DNA from 2 places in the Pseudoalteromonas sp. MIP2626 genome. Region 2 is predicted to be linked to the other one. Evidence: predicted binding sites of a transcription regulator. Region 2 holds the regulator's gene; the other holds the start of a gene.

Region 1 (8,268 bases), on a different contig from region 2:
CTAATGTTTTTGCTTCACCACTGCCTAATAAAACGGTTCGGCTTGACACTTTGCCATCAAAATACACATTGGCTTTTTTAATTACACTAACATTTTCGAACTTTGACATATTTAGCTCCTGCTAATAATTTAAGATTTTTATTTATAAATTTTATCGCACTACCTTGCCTGATAGCTTACTTTCTTGCAAGGAAAGCAGCATTGCTTTGAGTGAAGTTGTTTCATATTCGGGCATAAAAAAACCCGCAACATATGCGGGTTTTTCAATTGCTTACTTTATTTAATCAAAGGCGATTAAAAAAGTTCGTTTGCTTTATTTACTATGTTCTCAACAGTAAAGCCAAAGTGCTCAAACAGCTCACCAGCAGGTGCTGACTCACCAAAGGTAGTCATACCTACTACTGCGCCATTTAGGCCAACGTACTTGTACCAGTAATCAGCAATACCTGCTTCTACTGCTACGCGGCGTGAAACAGATGCTGGCAATACACTTTCTTTGTATGCTGCGCTTTGCGTTTCAAAAGCATCAGTACACGGCATAGATACAACACGTACCTTTTTACCTTGCTTGCGTAGTTCGCTTGCAGAATCTTGTGCTAGTTGCACTTCAGAACCCGTTGCAATGAAAATAAGCTCTGGATTGCCGTCGCAGCTAAGGATGTAACCACCCTTTTTAACGTCGCTCAGTTGCTGTGCGTTACGTGCTTGTTGCTCTAAACCTTGGCGAGTAAAGATTAGTGATGTAGGACCGTCTTTACGCTCAATAGCTTGTTGCCATGCAATTGCCGACTCCACTTGGTCACATGGGCGCCAGTTGTATAAGTTAGGCGTTAAACGCATGCTTGCAATTTGCTCTACTGGTTGGTGAGTTGGACCATCTTCACCTAAACCAATTGAATCGTGCGTGTATACAAAAATGCTTGGTTGCTTCATTAATGCAGCCATACGCACAGCATTTTTTGCATATTCAACAAACATTAAGAACGTAGCACCGTAAGGAATAAAGCCTTTATGCAGGGCAATACCATTCATAATTGCCGACATACCAAACTCACGTACACCGTAGTAAATGTAGTTACCGCTTGCATCGTCGCGTGTTAAGCCTTTAGAGCCATCCCAAATTGTTAGGTTTGAGCCAGCTAAATCGGCAGAGCCACCCATAAACTCTGGTAATAACGGGCCAAATGCGTTTAATGCATTTTGTGACGCTTTACGAGACGCTGGGTTTGCAGGGTTTGCTTGCAGCTCTTCAATGTATGCTTGAGATTTTTCAGCCCAATCGCCTGGCAGTTCGTTGTTAATACGACGCTTGTATTCTGACGCTAGCTCTGGGTATGCTTTTGCGTATGCTGCAAATTTTTCGTCCCAGCTTGATTCAAGCTGTTGGCCTTTTTCTTTGCCATCCCACTGTGCGTAAATATCATCAGGAATCTCGAAAGCATCGCCAGTCCAACCTAAAAATTCACGAGACGCTTTAATTTCGTCATCACCTAGTGGTGCACCGTGACAATCGTGGCTACCCGACTTATTAGGTGAGCCGTAACCAATAATTGTTTTACAACAAATTAGTGATGGCTTATCAGTAACACTTTTAGCTTCTGCGATTGCAGCACTTATAGCATCGCTGTCGTGGCCATCAACACCGCTAATTACATGCCAACCGTATGCTTTAAAGCGAGCTGGCGTATCATCGGTAAACCAACCTTCTACTTCGCCATCGATTGAAATGCCGTTGTCATCCCAAAATGCAACAAGTTTACCTAGGCCTAATGTGCCTGCAAGTGAACCTGCTTCATGAGAAATACCTTCCATTAAGCAGCCGTCGCCCATAAATGCATAGGTAAAGTGATCAACAATATCGTGACCTTCACGGTTAAACTGTGCAGCTAGCGCTTTTTCGGCAATTGCCATACCTACTGCGTTAGTGATCCCTTGACCTAACGGGCCCGTAGTAGTTTCGATTCCTGGTGCATAACCGTACTCTGGGTGACCAGGTGTTTTTGAATGCATTTGACGGAAGTTTTTAATTTCGTCTAACGGTAAATCATAACCCGTTAAATGTAATAAAGAATAAATAAGCATTGAACCGTGGCCGTTCGATAATATAAAGCGATCTCGGTCAGCCCACTCTGGGTTTGTTGGGTTATGTTTTAGATAATCGCGCCATAATACTTCTGCGATATCTGCCATGCCCATAGGGGCTCCAGGATGACCAGATTTGGCCTTTTGTACTGCGTCCATTGACAAGACACGAATAGCATTTGCAAGTTCTTTGCGAGATGGCATGAATTCTCCTACCTTAATATATTTTTGCGCGGGTATTTATGTATTCGATTATGCCGCCGTATAACTTGGCGACTAGTGTATAGTCCATTCTTACTTATTGTAGGGGCGGTGTGCAATTAAAAACCCATAATAATAGGTCATTATGAATATTTTTTGAGACCGAAAAGTTATTAAATATTTTATTTAGACGTCTAGGCGTAAAAACACTATGCAAGGTGTTTTGTTTTCGATAAAATACGCCCCTTAATTTTTAAGCGCTAATACCGACGTTTGTGAAGCGCAATATTTGTGAGCAGAAATACAATGGCAAAACATTTATTTACTTCTGAATCTGTTTCTGAAGGTCATCCGGATAAAATCGCCGATCAAATCTCTGATGCGGTACTTGATGCTATCCTTGAGCAAGATTCTCATGCCCGAGTTGCGTGTGAAACTTATGTAAAAACCGGTATGGTTATGGTTGGTGGTGAAATCACTACTAGCGCATGGGTTGATATCGAAGAAATTACACGTAAAACAATTCGCGACATTGGCTACACTAATTCAGATATGGGTTTTGATGCAGATTCATGTGCAATTTTAAACACTATTGGTAAACAGTCTCCTGACATTAACCAAGGTGTTGACCGTACTAGCCCAGAAGAGCAAGGCGCTGGCGATCAAGGCTTAATGTTTGGTTACGCATGTAACGAAACTGAAGTACTAATGCCTGCTCCTATTACCTACTCACACCGTTTAGTGCAGCGCCAAGCACAGGTTCGTAAAAGCGGCGAGCTTAACTGGTTACGCCCAGATGCAAAATCACAAGTTACGTTTGCATACGAAAACGGCAAGCCAGTAGGTATTGATGCTGTTGTACTTTCTACGCAGCACAGCGAAGATATTTCACAAAAAGATTTAATCGAAGCGGTGATGGAAACTATCATCAAGCCGGTACTTCCTGCTGAGCTAATTACTAGCGCAACTAAGTTTTTTATTAACCCAACAGGTCGCTTTGTAATTGGCGGACCAATGGGCGATTGTGGCTTAACCGGTCGTAAAATCATTGTAGATACCTACGGCGGCATGGCTCGTCACGGTGGCGGTGCTTTCTCTGGTAAAGATCCATCAAAAGTTGACCGTAGTGCTGCCTATGCTGCACGTTATGTTGCTAAAAACATTGTTGCTGCTGGCCTTGCTGATAAGTGTGAGCTACAAGTATCGTACGCTATTGGTATTGCAGAGCCTACGTCTATAAGCGTAGAAACCTTTGGTACCAGCAAGCTAGAAGAAAGCCGTTTAATTGAGCTTATTCGTGAGCACTTTGACTTGCGCCCTTACGGTTTAATTAAAATGCTTGATTTAGAGCGCCCTATCTACCTTCCAACGGCGGCTTACGGCCACTTTGGTCGTGAAGAGTTCCCTTGGGAGCGTACTGATAAAGCAGAAGCACTTCGCGCTGCTGCTGGTCTTTAAGCCAACATACTATTAAAAATATAAACGGCCCTTTTAAGGGTCGTTTTTATATCTAAAGCTTATTATTCAAGCCGTGAAACATAAATCACTCTCGAATTGTTTTGCACTTTCGGTATATACTCGTTTTACTATAAAAGCTTAGGGAATTAAAAATGGCCGACAACTTTCGTGTTACCTTTGTAGGACTCGCTGAGGGCGTTGACAGCAAAGCTGTTACTGCCATGCTTGCTACTAAATTAAAAACATCAAATGAAAAAGTGTCGCTTTTTTTTAATGGTAAACCGCTATTTGTGCCAAGCAATAAAGACAAAGCCCTAAAGCAAGCCAAACTACTTGCCAGCTTAGGTATTAAAAGTAAGCTGCAGGCTGTTACCAACCCTAATCAAAATACTCAACTGGCAAGTGCAACGAGTAGCCAGCGCGATGACAGAATTTTTGATGCGCTTGATTACATTACCAGTAGCTTAATTCGCCTTGAAGAAAAACTAGACGAGCTTGAACAGCGCCTACCCGAGGTTGAAGCCACAGCAATTACCGATGAACACATAGAGTGGCAAGACGATGATCTTATGCTTGATGATGAGTTGCTCACACCACTGCAAAAACGCAGTAATGTGTTGTTATATTCACTCATAGCAACTGTGGTTACTTTGCTTATTTTATTAGCAATATATTTAACCGTCCCTAACTTATTCTCTTTTTAATTACGGGGTGAAATCCTAAAGTGAGCAATAAACGTGCAACAATAAGAGCATCTGTCCGCGAACTGCGTAATAATTTATCAAGTAACCAACAATTAATTGCCGCCCAATCGCTAAAAGTGAATTTTATTCAATACTTAAATGGCAAAAAAAACACTAAAAAAGAGTATATTGCCATTTATTTTAGTAACGACGGCGAGTTAGATACCTCATTGTTAATTAATGAATTATGGGATAAAGGGCACACCCTTTACCTACCTGTAATCCACCCCTTTAACGGGGCTAATTTACTATTTCAGCGTTATGAAAAAAACTCACCCATGAAGGCAAACCGCTATGGTATCTTGGAACCTAAGCTCAATTGTACTCAAATATGCCCGTTACCAGAGCTTGATTACCTACTTATGCCATTAGTGGCATTTGATAACCAAGGTAATCGCTTAGGAATGGGGGGTGGGTTTTACGATCGGACATTGGCGCGGCTACACCAGCAACACTGGCAAAAGCCGCAACTTATTGGTTTAGCACATGAATGCCAAAAAGTAACAGCTTTACCCATAGAATCATGGGATGTGCCACTTAAAACAATTATCACCCCAAATAAAACCTACTGTTGGTAAAGCGTTACTTTGTATACCAGCAGAAATTTTTGACATAAATGAGCATAAAACAATGACACAAGACGAATTAAAAAAAGCAGCTGCTTGGGCAGCGTTAGAGTTTGTAAAAGAGAACACTATTGTAGGCGTAGGTACAGGCTCAACGGTTAATCACTTTATTGATGCACTAGGCTCAATAAAAGACACCATTAAAGGTGCGGTTTCTAGTTCAGAAACCTCAACTGCTCGTTTAAAAGCGCTAGGCATTGAAGTATTTGAACTTAATGACGTTGATGTTTTAGATGTATACGTTGACGGCGCTGATGAAATTAACGCCCATAACGAAATGATTAAAGGCGGCGGTGCAGCCCTTACTCGTGAAAAAATAGTAGCAGCGGTAGCTAAACAATTTGTGTGCATTGTAGATGACACCAAATTAGTAGCAACCTTGGGTGGTTTTCCACTGCCGGTTGAAGTTATACCCATGGCACGCAGTTACGTAGCACGCGAATTATTAAAACTTGGTGGTGATCCTGTGTATCGCCAAGGTGTAGTTACCGATAACGGTAACGTTATTTTAGATGTACATAATTTAAAAATTACCCAAGCTAAACAACTTGAAACACAAATTAATCAAATTGTTGGCGTAGTTACCAACGGCCTATTCGCAGAGCGTGGCGCTGATAAAGTGATTATCGGCACTAAAAATGGGCCACAAATTAAATAGGATGAGGTTATGAGTAAGGTATCGTTGGCAAAAGACAAAATTAAAATTCTTTTGCTTGAAGGTGTTCACCAAAGCGCTGTTGAAACGCTAAAACGTAACGGTTATAGCAACATCGACTATGTTAAAACATCCTTACCTGAGGACGAGCTAAAAGAACGTATTAAAGACGTACACTTTGTGGGGCTTCGTTCTCGTACTCATATTAACCAAGCTGTGTTAGAAGCAGCTGAAAAGCTCGTTGCGGTTGGCTGTTTTTGTATTGGCACCAACCAGGTTGACTTAAATGCGGCGCGCGAACGTGGTATTGCTGTATTTAACGCACCATTTTCTAACACCCGCTCGGTTGCAGAGCTTGTACTTGGTGAAATACTGTTGCTATTACGCGGTATTCCACAGCGTAATGCTGCTGCACATCGTGGCGGCTGGTTAAAAACCGCAAACGGCTCGTTTGAAGCTCGTGGTAAAACATTGGGTATTATTGGCTATGGCCACATTGGTACCCAGTTAGGTATTATGGCCGAAAATATTGGTATGCATGTTGAGTTTTACGATATTGAAGATAAGTTATCACTTGGCAACGCTAAGCAAGTACATAATTTAACTCAGCTATTACAACGCTCTGATATTATTACTTTACATGTACCTGAAACCCCACAAACTAAGAACCTTATTGGCACTGCCGAACTTGCGGTTATGAAACAAGGCGCTATTTTAATTAATGCGTCTCGCGGTACTGTAGTTGATATTGATGCATTGGCAGAAGCGCTTACCGACAAAAAACTCAGCGGCGCAGCAATCGATGTATTCCCGGTTGAGCCTAAATCTAACGATGAAGAGTTTGTATCGCCACTGCGTAATTTTGACAATGTTATTTTAACGCCGCACATTGGTGGTTCAACTCAAGAAGCACAAGAAAACATTGGTATTGAAGTAGCTGGAAAACTAGCTAAATACTCAGATAACGGCTCAACTATTACTGCTGTTAACTTCCCTGAGGTTTCACTACCAGAGCTTGCTAATCGTAGTCGCTTACTGCATGTACATCACAACCGTCCTGGCGTATTAACACAAATAAACCAAGCGTTTGCACAGCACGGTATTAACATTGCCGCGCAGTACCTACAAACTGATGAATCAATTGGTTATGTAGTTATTGATGTAGATACCGACCACTCAGAAGTTGCCCTTAAAGAGCTAAGCGCTGTTGAAGGCACGATAAGAGCACGTATTCTGCACTAAGCTACCACTTGTTTGTCGGGTGGCGCTTTCGCTTAACCGACCTACTAGAGTGCTTTAAATAAATACAGTAATTATAATTAGGCATAAAAAAGCGCGAGTTAAACTCGCGCTTTAATTATGTGCGTCGTACTATCATTTTTAACTGATAGCACGATTGCTAGAGCTACTTTTAGTCGCCTTTAACTTCTAGATTAATATACTCTACCAGTTGTTCAGGCTGGCCTATTAGCATCATTATTTGTTGGTTAACTTCCATCATAGTTTTGCCTTCAGGTAGTTTTGCCGACACGCTAAATGAATTTAAACCTTTAACAAAGCCGCTAATCGCCTCTGCAATTTCGTCGGTTACTGGCGCTTGCTGTAGTTGCTGCTCAACCATCATTTGCATTTGCTCAACATTCATACTTTGCTTAACAAGCTCACTTTCTAGCAACGCTTTAAGCTCGCCTTGGTTATTAAGTTCAAAGTTAACACTGCGCGGCTCTAACTTACTCATAGCTTGCATTATTAGCGTTTGCTGCTGTAATTCTTGCTCATAAGTTAAAGGTTCGCTGCCCGCTGCTTGCTGCGCTTTACTGATCGCAAGCGATGCATCCATAAGTGCTTGTGTGTTTGCCAGACCCATATTCATATTAAAGCTAACAATGTCTTTTGCATCTAACTTAACTACAACATCGCTGTCGCCCGATTTTTCATCGTAATCAAGTGATGAATGTAAATCGTAACTGGCCGACGCTAACATAGTATTTGTATCGGCTGGTAATTGAGCCACAAAGTCTTTATTAAATTGAAAGCTTTTTACATCAAATGTAGTGTGTGGTGAAATTTTATCGGTTTCGTAACCTGTCACTTCAATGCTTTGAATACTGGCAACATTATCGCCTTCAGAACTAATGACTTCCATATTGCTAATTTCTACACTATTGGAAATAACACTAGCCGATAAGTCTGCATACTTAAATGTAGCGCCGGTTTGCTCGCTCACTAGTGCTAGTTGCTTATCTATTTCTGCACGTACTTCTTTTGTGGCTACGTGATTTGCATAACTTACGCCACCAACACCGGCAGCTACAATTGCTGCAGCTATAACTAACTTTTTCATGTTATTTCCTTATTTAAGTCTTTATATAAATTGTTTCAGCTCAAGAGTAACATTACAGAACATCACCGATAAGCGTTTTTGCTAATTAATTAAACTAAGTAACTCATGTACTGTTTTTATCGGGGTGATCTTAGCGCCCAGCCCTTCCATTGATTTATG
Region 2 (8,268 bases):
GCTCTACATACCTTAGCGTATTTAATGGCCTTGTTAACTTTACGTGGGTCGGTACTAAATATCCCTTGTGTATCGGTCCAAATATATACTTGTTTAGCATTGCAATAACTTGCCAATAAGGTTGCACTGTAATCACTACCATTGCGACCAAGAGTGACCGTATCGCCTTGGGTATTAGCCGCAATAAACCCTGTTACCACGTTAATTTTGTGCTGGCTAATAAGCTCACTACACTGCTGTGTATTTTGGCTATGCAATAATTGTCCATCACTTAGCGTAAACAAGCCTCTTGCGTCTTGCATGCATGCAGCAACATTAAGTTGCTGTAAATACGCAGCGAGCAAACGAGCTGACCACAACTCACCATGGGCGAGTAGCGCCGCTTCTTGCAACTGCTCAGTACTCGCTAATTTAGCAACTAAACTTAGCTCTTCATTTAGAGTGGTTAAAGCGCTGCGCTTTAAATCGCCCTGCAGTAGCTGCGTTATTAAATCACTTTGATGATTGTTTAATTGCAATACAATATCAGCGAGCGCTTGAGTATCGTGCTGCTGATAACTTTGCCACAGTTTTACTAATGTATCTGTGGTTTTTCCTGCAGCCGATACCACTACACAATCACCGGGCTGAGCTTGCCCTAAAATTATTTTTGCAACGCTTTTATAGCGCTCGGCTGAGCTTAAACTCGAACCACCAAACTTATGAATATTATTAGTCATATTAATTACCACAACGCCGGGTGAGCAGCGCTCAATTTAACATTACTACTTGCGCTAGCACCTGTTTTACCTGCGTTATTGTGCTGACCTGGTTGCACTAAATTAAATACCCGATCAAAGTCTGCTAATAAATCTGCTACATCTTCAATACCTATCGACACACGAATAAGCGTATCGCCAACGCCAGCGGCTAAACGAGCCTCGGCTTCCATTCCTGCATGCGTCATTGTTGCTGGGTGGCATATTAAGCTCTCTACGCCACCTAAAGATTCAGCTAAGCTAAATGTTTTAAGGTTTGTTAAAAATGCAGCTGCGTCATTCACATCACCTTTAATGTCAAAACTAACCATGCCACCAAAACCAAGTTGCTGTGCTTTAGCCAATTCATGTTGTGGATGCGACTCTAGCCCCGGGTAATATACTTGGCTAACAAATTTTGAGCTTTCAAGGTACTTAGCAATAGCTAAGGCATTTTCTTGATGCTGCCGTAAGCGTACATTTAAAGTACGCAAGCCACGCAAAGTTAAGTAACTATCAAACGGTGCCCCCGTTATACCAATATTATTTGCCCACCAAGCCAGTTCTTCACCTAGTTCGTCAGTTGCAGCAATAACCGCACCGCCAACCACGTCTGAGTGGCCATTTATGTACTTAGTGGTTGAGTGCACCACAATATCAACGCCAAATTTAATCGGGTTTTGTAATGCAGGCGATAAAAAAGTGTTATCTGCAGCTACCAAAGCACCGCATTGTTTCGCAATATCGGTTACTGCTTTAATATCAGTTAAACGTAAAATAGGGTTACTAGGGGTTTCTATCCAAATTAACTTAGGTTTGATTACTAAAATTTGCTGCAAACTTTCTGGTTTAGTTAAATCTAACACTTCGAGTTTTAATAGGCCGCGCTTTTGTAATGAGGTAAATAAGCGATAGCTGCCGCCATAACAATCATGGGGGATCACCAACGTATCGTCACTATTAAGCAGCTGAGTGGCTAAATGTACGGCAGCCATTCCTGTTGCAGTAATAATGCCGCGAGCACCACCTTCGAGTTCGCTGAGTGCTTGGGCTAAAGTATCACGATTTGGATTACCACTGCGGCCATAGTCATATTGACGTTTTGTATCAAAGTCGGCAAACGAATAAGTGGTTGATAAATACAGCGGAGGCACAACCGCGCCATGGTGCTTATCAGCATCGACACCACTGCGAACTGCAATTGTCGCTTTATTTTTTTCACTCATATTTATTACCTGCTTTATTTAGATGTTTAGACGTCTAAAACAGTAATTCATTCAACTTAAGAAGTCAAAACATTTAAACACCTAGCCATCTGTGCAACAAGTATTTGACTAATTTGTTTAAATCGATAGAATTTCACGCATATTCGCGCTATTTTTTAGTAGGGTGAGCAATTAATAATCTGAGGCAACGATACATCTTATGGCAAAATGGAATGGCGAGTATATTCACCCATACGCAGAACACGGGAAAAAATCAGAGCAAGTTAAAAAGATCACCGTTTCGATCCCGCTAAATGTATTAAAAGTACTAACCGATGAACGCACCCGTAGGCAAATTAATAACTTACGCCATGCAACTAATAGCGAGCTATTATGTGAAGCATTTTTGCATGCGTTTACTGGGCAACCGTTACCTAACGATGATGATTTACGTAAAGATAACGCCGAAAAAGTGCCTGAAGAAGTGAAAAAAATAATGCAAGAAATGGGCTTAGAAGTTCCTGTTTTAAACGAAGACTAAACAGCGGCTTTTAAACAAAAAAACCTCAGCATGGCTGAGGTTTTTTTATGGCTATAAATTACACTGAAGTAACTTAATACCGAGCAACATAATGCTGCTTATTCCATATAGTTTGCTGGCAGCTCTATTTGCGCTACGCCTGAAGCAATGGCTGCTAATGCAACTGCTTTAGCAATACGCGGCAATAAACGCGGGTCCATAGGCTTAGGAATAATATACTCTGCACCAAACGCTAGCTTATCGACACCGGCAGCTTTTAGTACTTCTGGTGGAACCGGCTCTTTGGCAATACTTCGAATAGCTTCAACTGCTGCAATTTTCATTTCATCGTTAATTTCACTGGCACGCACATCAAGTGCACCACGGAAAATAAACGGAAAACACAACACGTTATTAACTTGGTTAGGGTAATCTGAGCGCCCTGTTGCCATAATTAAATCGCTACGTGCGCCGTGTGCCAATGCCGGATCAATCTCAGGGTCTGGGTTCGAACAAGCAAATACGACTGGCTTTGCTGCCATTAATTTTAAATCATCGGCCGATAATAAGTTAGGGCCCGATACACCAACAAATACGTCAGCATCTTCAATTACATCTTGTAATGTACGCTTATCGGTATTGTTAGCAAATAACTGTTTGTACTCGTTTAAATCATCACGGCGAGTGTGAATAACACCTTTACGATCAAGCATATAAATATGTTCACGCAGTGCACCACACTTAATTAATAACTCCATACAAGCAATCGCTGCAGCGCCGGCACCTAAACATACAATAACTGCATCTTCAATATCTTTGCCTTGCACTTCCAGCGCATTTATCATGCCTGCAGCCGTTACAATAGCCGTGCCGTGCTGATCATCATGAAAAACAGGAATACTACAGCGTTCAATAAGCGCCTTTTCAATTTCAAAACACTCTGGTGCTTTAATATCTTCAAGGTTAATACCGCCAAAAGTATCAGCAATATTAGCCACAGTATTTATAAAGTCTTCGGTGGTGCGGTGTTTTACTTCAATATCAATTGAGTCAATACCTGCAAAGCGTTTAAACAGCAACGACTTACCTTCCATTACCGGTTTTGACGCTAACGGGCCTAAATTTCCTAAGCCTAAAATGGCAGTACCATTGGTGATCACTGCAACCAAATTACCTTTACCTGTGTACTTATAGGCATTTGCAGGGTCAGCAGCAATTTCACGCACCGGCTCAGCTACACCGGGGCTATAAGCTAAAGCGAGATCATGAGCCGTTTCTGCAGGCTTGGTTAGCTCAATGCTGATTTTACCTGGAACGGGGTGAGAGTGATAATGTAGTGCTTGTTCACGAAAGTCCGACATAACGCGATTATATCCTGCAATTTAAGTTAAAGTGAGAGGGAGTAAAGCGACACTTAACATGCCTTAAAGTACGATACCCTTATTATTTTTAAATTCCAAGCAATATCAGGTCTATCCTGTTATATGCTAGATCTGTTAATTTTAAGCGAATTTTCAGCAACTTCGATAAAAACACCGCTACTTTTCATAAATATAAATTGTGCTAAAAGACACTTTTCAAGCTTATTTTAGTTAAAAGTATTATTCACAAAACAGGTTTTTAAAACGTAAATAAAATCAGCTAAAAGCGATTATTTATTCTGCTTTAACAACACATAGCTTCATGTTGGCTACTTTTAGAAACCGAGTTGAAAATTAAGCTATTAAAAATATAGAGAATATTAAGTCATTTGTCTGCAAAGGTTTATGCATACCGAGAATAAGAACAGGAAATAGTTATGCAAAAAGCAATAAACTTAAAACTAGCGAGGTTAGGGGGAAGTTAGAGGATTTTTAGGCATAAAAAAAGCATCCTAAGATGCTTTTTTTAACTAAATAGCAATAATTACTTTTTGCTACCAAGTGCACCGAAACGCTTGTTGAAACGATCAACACGTCCGCCAGTGTCTAAAATCTTTTGCTTACCAGTGTAAAACGGGTGACACGCAGAACAAACGTCTAGGTGAATATTTTTACACAGAGTAGAGCTAGTTTCGAATTCGTTTCCACATGAACAAGTTGCAGAAATTACTTCGTACTTAGGGTGAATACCTTCTTTCATAGAAACCTCTAGTTAAGGCCGCATCGCTCTCCAAACCCGGAGTCTGGCACCATACGTCGTTAAAACAAATTTATTGGTGGCGGATTTTATCCAACAACCATCAAGCACACAAGCATTAATTAGTATTTTTGCTAAAAAAATAACCATTTTGAGTAAACAAGGTTATTTGGTAGTAGGTTTTTAGCTGTATTTTTAGTACATTAGGGCCAAGTATTAGCACGCCCTCCCCCATTATTTTTTTAACAGTTGAGTTACTATGTATTTTGTTGAAGTTGCTATAAAAGTTCCACTACCGCGCACCTTTGATTATAAAGTAGATAGCCAGCTTGGTGAAGCTTCTGCGCCATTAAAACCCGGAATGCGGGTGTTAGTACCCTTTGGTAATCAACGTAAAGTAGCCGTGGTTTTAGCGCTTAAAACAACAACCGAAGTGCCTGAAAACAAAATAAAGGCAATTTTTGAAATTATCGACGATACGCCAATTTTATCTGCAGAGCACATAGAGTTACTGCGCTTTACTGCCCGTTATTATTGCTACCCGCTGGGTGAAACCATTCATATTGCATTGCCAAGCGCACTACGCCAAGGCGAATCGCCTGATAAAACCAGCATTAATATGGTAGCCCTAACGGAAAAAGGCGCGCTGCTGCCGTCATTAAAAGCTAAAACTCAACTTAATTTACTAAAGCAGCTATCGCAATCAGGCAAGTCGTCATTAACCGAGTTAAAAGCTTTGGGCTTTAGTAAAAAAACCATTGATAGCTTAATAGATAAGGCACTCATAACACAGTCAATTGAGCATGATAACCACTGGCAAAGTGTAGCCCCAACAGTGGGTAGCAAACCAACACTTAACAAAGAGCAAGCGGTTGCCTGCACCACAATTAATCAAAGCAGCGGTTTTAGCAGCTTTTTATTAGAAGGTGTAACCGGTAGCGGCAAAACAGAAGTGTACTTACAATGTTTAGAAGAAGTACTAAAGCGCGGCGAACAAGCACTAGTATTAGTGCCCGAAATAGGCTTAACCCCGCAAACCGTTAACCGCTTTCGCCGCCGCTTTCCCGACACCCCCATTATGCTTTGGCATTCAGCTTTAACCGATAATGAACGTTTACAAACCTGGCGTTTTTGCGAAAAAGCCAGCTGCGCCATAGTAATAGGCACACGTTCGAGTATTTTTCTGCCATTTTTAAAGCTCGGCATGATAGTGGTTGATGAAGAACATGACTCGTCTTTTAAACAGCAAGACACGCTGCGCTACCATGCCCGTGATTTAGCTGCGTATCGTGCATATCAGCATAAAATTCCGCTTATATTAGGCAGTGCAACACCGGCACTCGAAACCCTGCACAAAGCAATTAATAATAAATACCAACTACTGAGCCTTACTGAGCGCGCGCAAACCGCTACCGATAACCAATTTAAATTACTCGATATGAAAGGTCAGCCCGACCAAGCAGGCATTGCCCATGCCAGCCTTGCTACCATGCGCCAACATTTAAAACGTGGCAAACAAGTGATGGTGTTTTTAAATCGTCGTGGATTTTCGCCCACGTTAATTTGCCATGAATGTGGTTGGTTAAGCGAATGCAAGCGTTGCAGCACCAGCGCCACTTTTCATAAAGCTATTGGGCAAATGATTTGCCATCACTGTGGCGATCAATATCATGTTCCACACCAATGCCCCGACTGCGGTAGCACGCAAATTTTTCCTAATGGTAAAGGCACTGAGCAAATCGAAGAGTTTTTATCGAGTGAATTTCCACAAACCCCTGTTACACGTATCGACCGCGACTCCACTCGTCGTAAAGGCAGCCTTGAAAAAGCACTGGATGAAATAAACCTAGGCGGCGCGCGCATTTTAGTGGGCACGCAAATGTTGGCTAAAGGGCATCACTTTGCCGATGTAAGTTTAGTGGTTATTTTAGACGTAGACAGCGGCTTATACTCCTGTGATTTTAGAGCAACTGAGCATTTAGCCCAACTTGTTACGCAAGTGGCCGGGCGTGCTGGGCGCTCAGGTGAGGCAGGCCAAGTGTTATTGCAAACACATTTTCCTGAGCACCCACTATTACAAGATTTGGTTAATAATGGTTATCAGGATTTTGCTCGCTTTGCACTGCGTGAACGTGAAGATGCAGACCTACCACCAATCACGAATATGGCCATTGTTCGCGCCCAAGGACACAATATAAAACAAGTCGTCGATTTTTTGACAGATTTGGTTCCAGTAAGCGGGGTAACTGGTATACAATTGCTCGGTCCAATACCTGCTCCTCTTGAAAAAGTAGCAGGTATGTATCGTTTTCAATTACACATTCAAGCGCAAGATCGCCGCGTATTGCACCAATATCTTGCGCAAATGGTTGATTATCTAAGCACTAGCAAACTTGCACAAAAAGTACGCTGGAGCCTAGACGTAGACCCTATAGACATGATTTAGGTTAAGGCCAAAATAAAGCTATGGCACAGCACGATTACATTAACAAAAAACCAGCAAACCGCAAAAAAGCGAAATCAGCGCCCGCTAAAAAACCCTTTCCAATACTGTTAGTTTTAATTGTTACTTTATTGGTGGCAGGTTTTGCTTATGGCTTATGGTTTATTAAAAATAACGCCGATCCTGAGCTAGTTGAAAAACAAGCTAACCCTGTACCTACAACTCCTGTAGAAGTTGTTGTACCACGTACGCCTGCGTTTATTAAAGAAATTAGAAACCACGAAATTCAGGTTGAAGTAAAAGAACTTGAACAAAAAGGCCCTTACGTTATGCAGTGCGGCTCATTTAGAACCTACCCACAGGCTGAATCGTTAAAAGCTAAAATAGCCTTTGCAGGGCTTATTTCTGAAATAAAAGAGACCACAGGCAGCAGTGGCATTTGGTATAAAGTACGCTTAGGCCCTTATAAAACCAAGCGCCAAGCTGAGAGCGATAAAAATAAACTTAAACGTGTAAAAATAGTCGGCTGCGGAATTTGGGGCTGGACTTGAAAATAAACCATTCACCCATATAACCTCTTCATAATCGTTTTTTACGAGCTGCCCCTGCAGCTCGATGATGAGGAATAATATGACTACTATCGTAAGTGTACGTCGCGGCAACAATGTTGTAATTGGCGGCGACGGCCAAGTTTCGCTTGGTAATACAGTAATGAAGGGCAATGCCCGTAAAGTTCGACGCCTCTATAATGGCAAAGTAATTGCTGGCTTTGCCGGCGGTACTGCTGATGCCTTCACCCTTTTCGAACGCTTTGAAAGCAAACTAGAAATGCACCAAGGTAACCTCACTAAAGCCGCGGTTGAAATGGCCAAAGACTGGCGCAGCGATCGCGCTTTGCGCAAGCTCGAAGCGCTGCTTGCTGTAGCCGACGAAACTGCCTCTTTAATCATTACCGGTAATGGTGATGTAGTACAGCCAGAAAATGACTTAATTGCCATTGGCAGTGGCGGTAACTTCGCCCAATCGGCAGCAACTGCTTTACTGGAAAATACCGATTTAAGTGCTCGCGAAATAGTAGAAAAAAGCCTAACCATTGCAGGCAATATCTGCGTATTCACTAACGACTTTCAAACTATCGAAGAATTGTAATAGGAACCGCTATGTCTGCTATGACCCCAAGAGAAATTGTTCACGAGCTAGATCAGCACATTATTGGTCAAGCAAAGGCTAAAAAAGCCGTTGCTA

The links. Region 2 encodes MetJ, which represses methionine synthesis genes. Its sites were predicted from a motif close to TAGACGTCTAGACGTCTA; they were not measured.
Region 1: metK (methionine adenosyltransferase) is a predicted target of MetJ. The motif match lies at 2,471-2,488, and genes of this name have one in related genera.

Annotation. Positions count from the first base shown of each region.
Region 1 covers NZ_JAATTW010000046.1:2,430-10,697, forward strand. The annotation lists gene HC000_RS14835 (pyrimidine/purine nucleoside phosphorylase) at 1-109, opposite strand, end outside; gene tkt (transketolase) at 295-2,286, opposite strand; gene metK (methionine adenosyltransferase) at 2,590-3,741, shown strand; gene HC000_RS14850 (hypothetical protein) at 3,894-4,445, shown strand; gene HC000_RS14855 (5-formyltetrahydrofolate cyclo-ligase) at 4,466-5,062, shown strand; gene rpiA (ribose-5-phosphate isomerase RpiA) at 5,115-5,768, shown strand; gene serA (phosphoglycerate dehydrogenase) at 5,778-7,007, shown strand; gene HC000_RS14870 (hypothetical protein) at 7,177-8,109, opposite strand; gene radA (DNA repair protein RadA) at 8,191-8,268, opposite strand, start outside.
Region 2 covers NZ_JAATTW010000042.1:2,447-10,714, reverse strand. The annotation lists gene HC000_RS14420 (bifunctional aspartate kinase/homoserine dehydrogenase II) at 1-719, opposite strand, end outside; gene metB (cystathionine gamma-synthase) at 725-1,963, opposite strand; gene metJ (met regulon transcriptional regulator MetJ) at 2,163-2,483, shown strand; gene HC000_RS14405 (malic enzyme-like NAD(P)-binding protein) at 2,582-3,823, opposite strand; gene rpmE (50S ribosomal protein L31) at 4,368-4,583, opposite strand; gene priA (primosomal protein N') at 4,840-7,026, shown strand; gene HC000_RS14390 (SPOR domain-containing protein) at 7,047-7,574, shown strand; gene hslV (ATP-dependent protease subunit HslV) at 7,654-8,172, shown strand; gene hslU (HslU--HslV peptidase ATPase subunit) at 8,184-8,268, shown strand, end outside.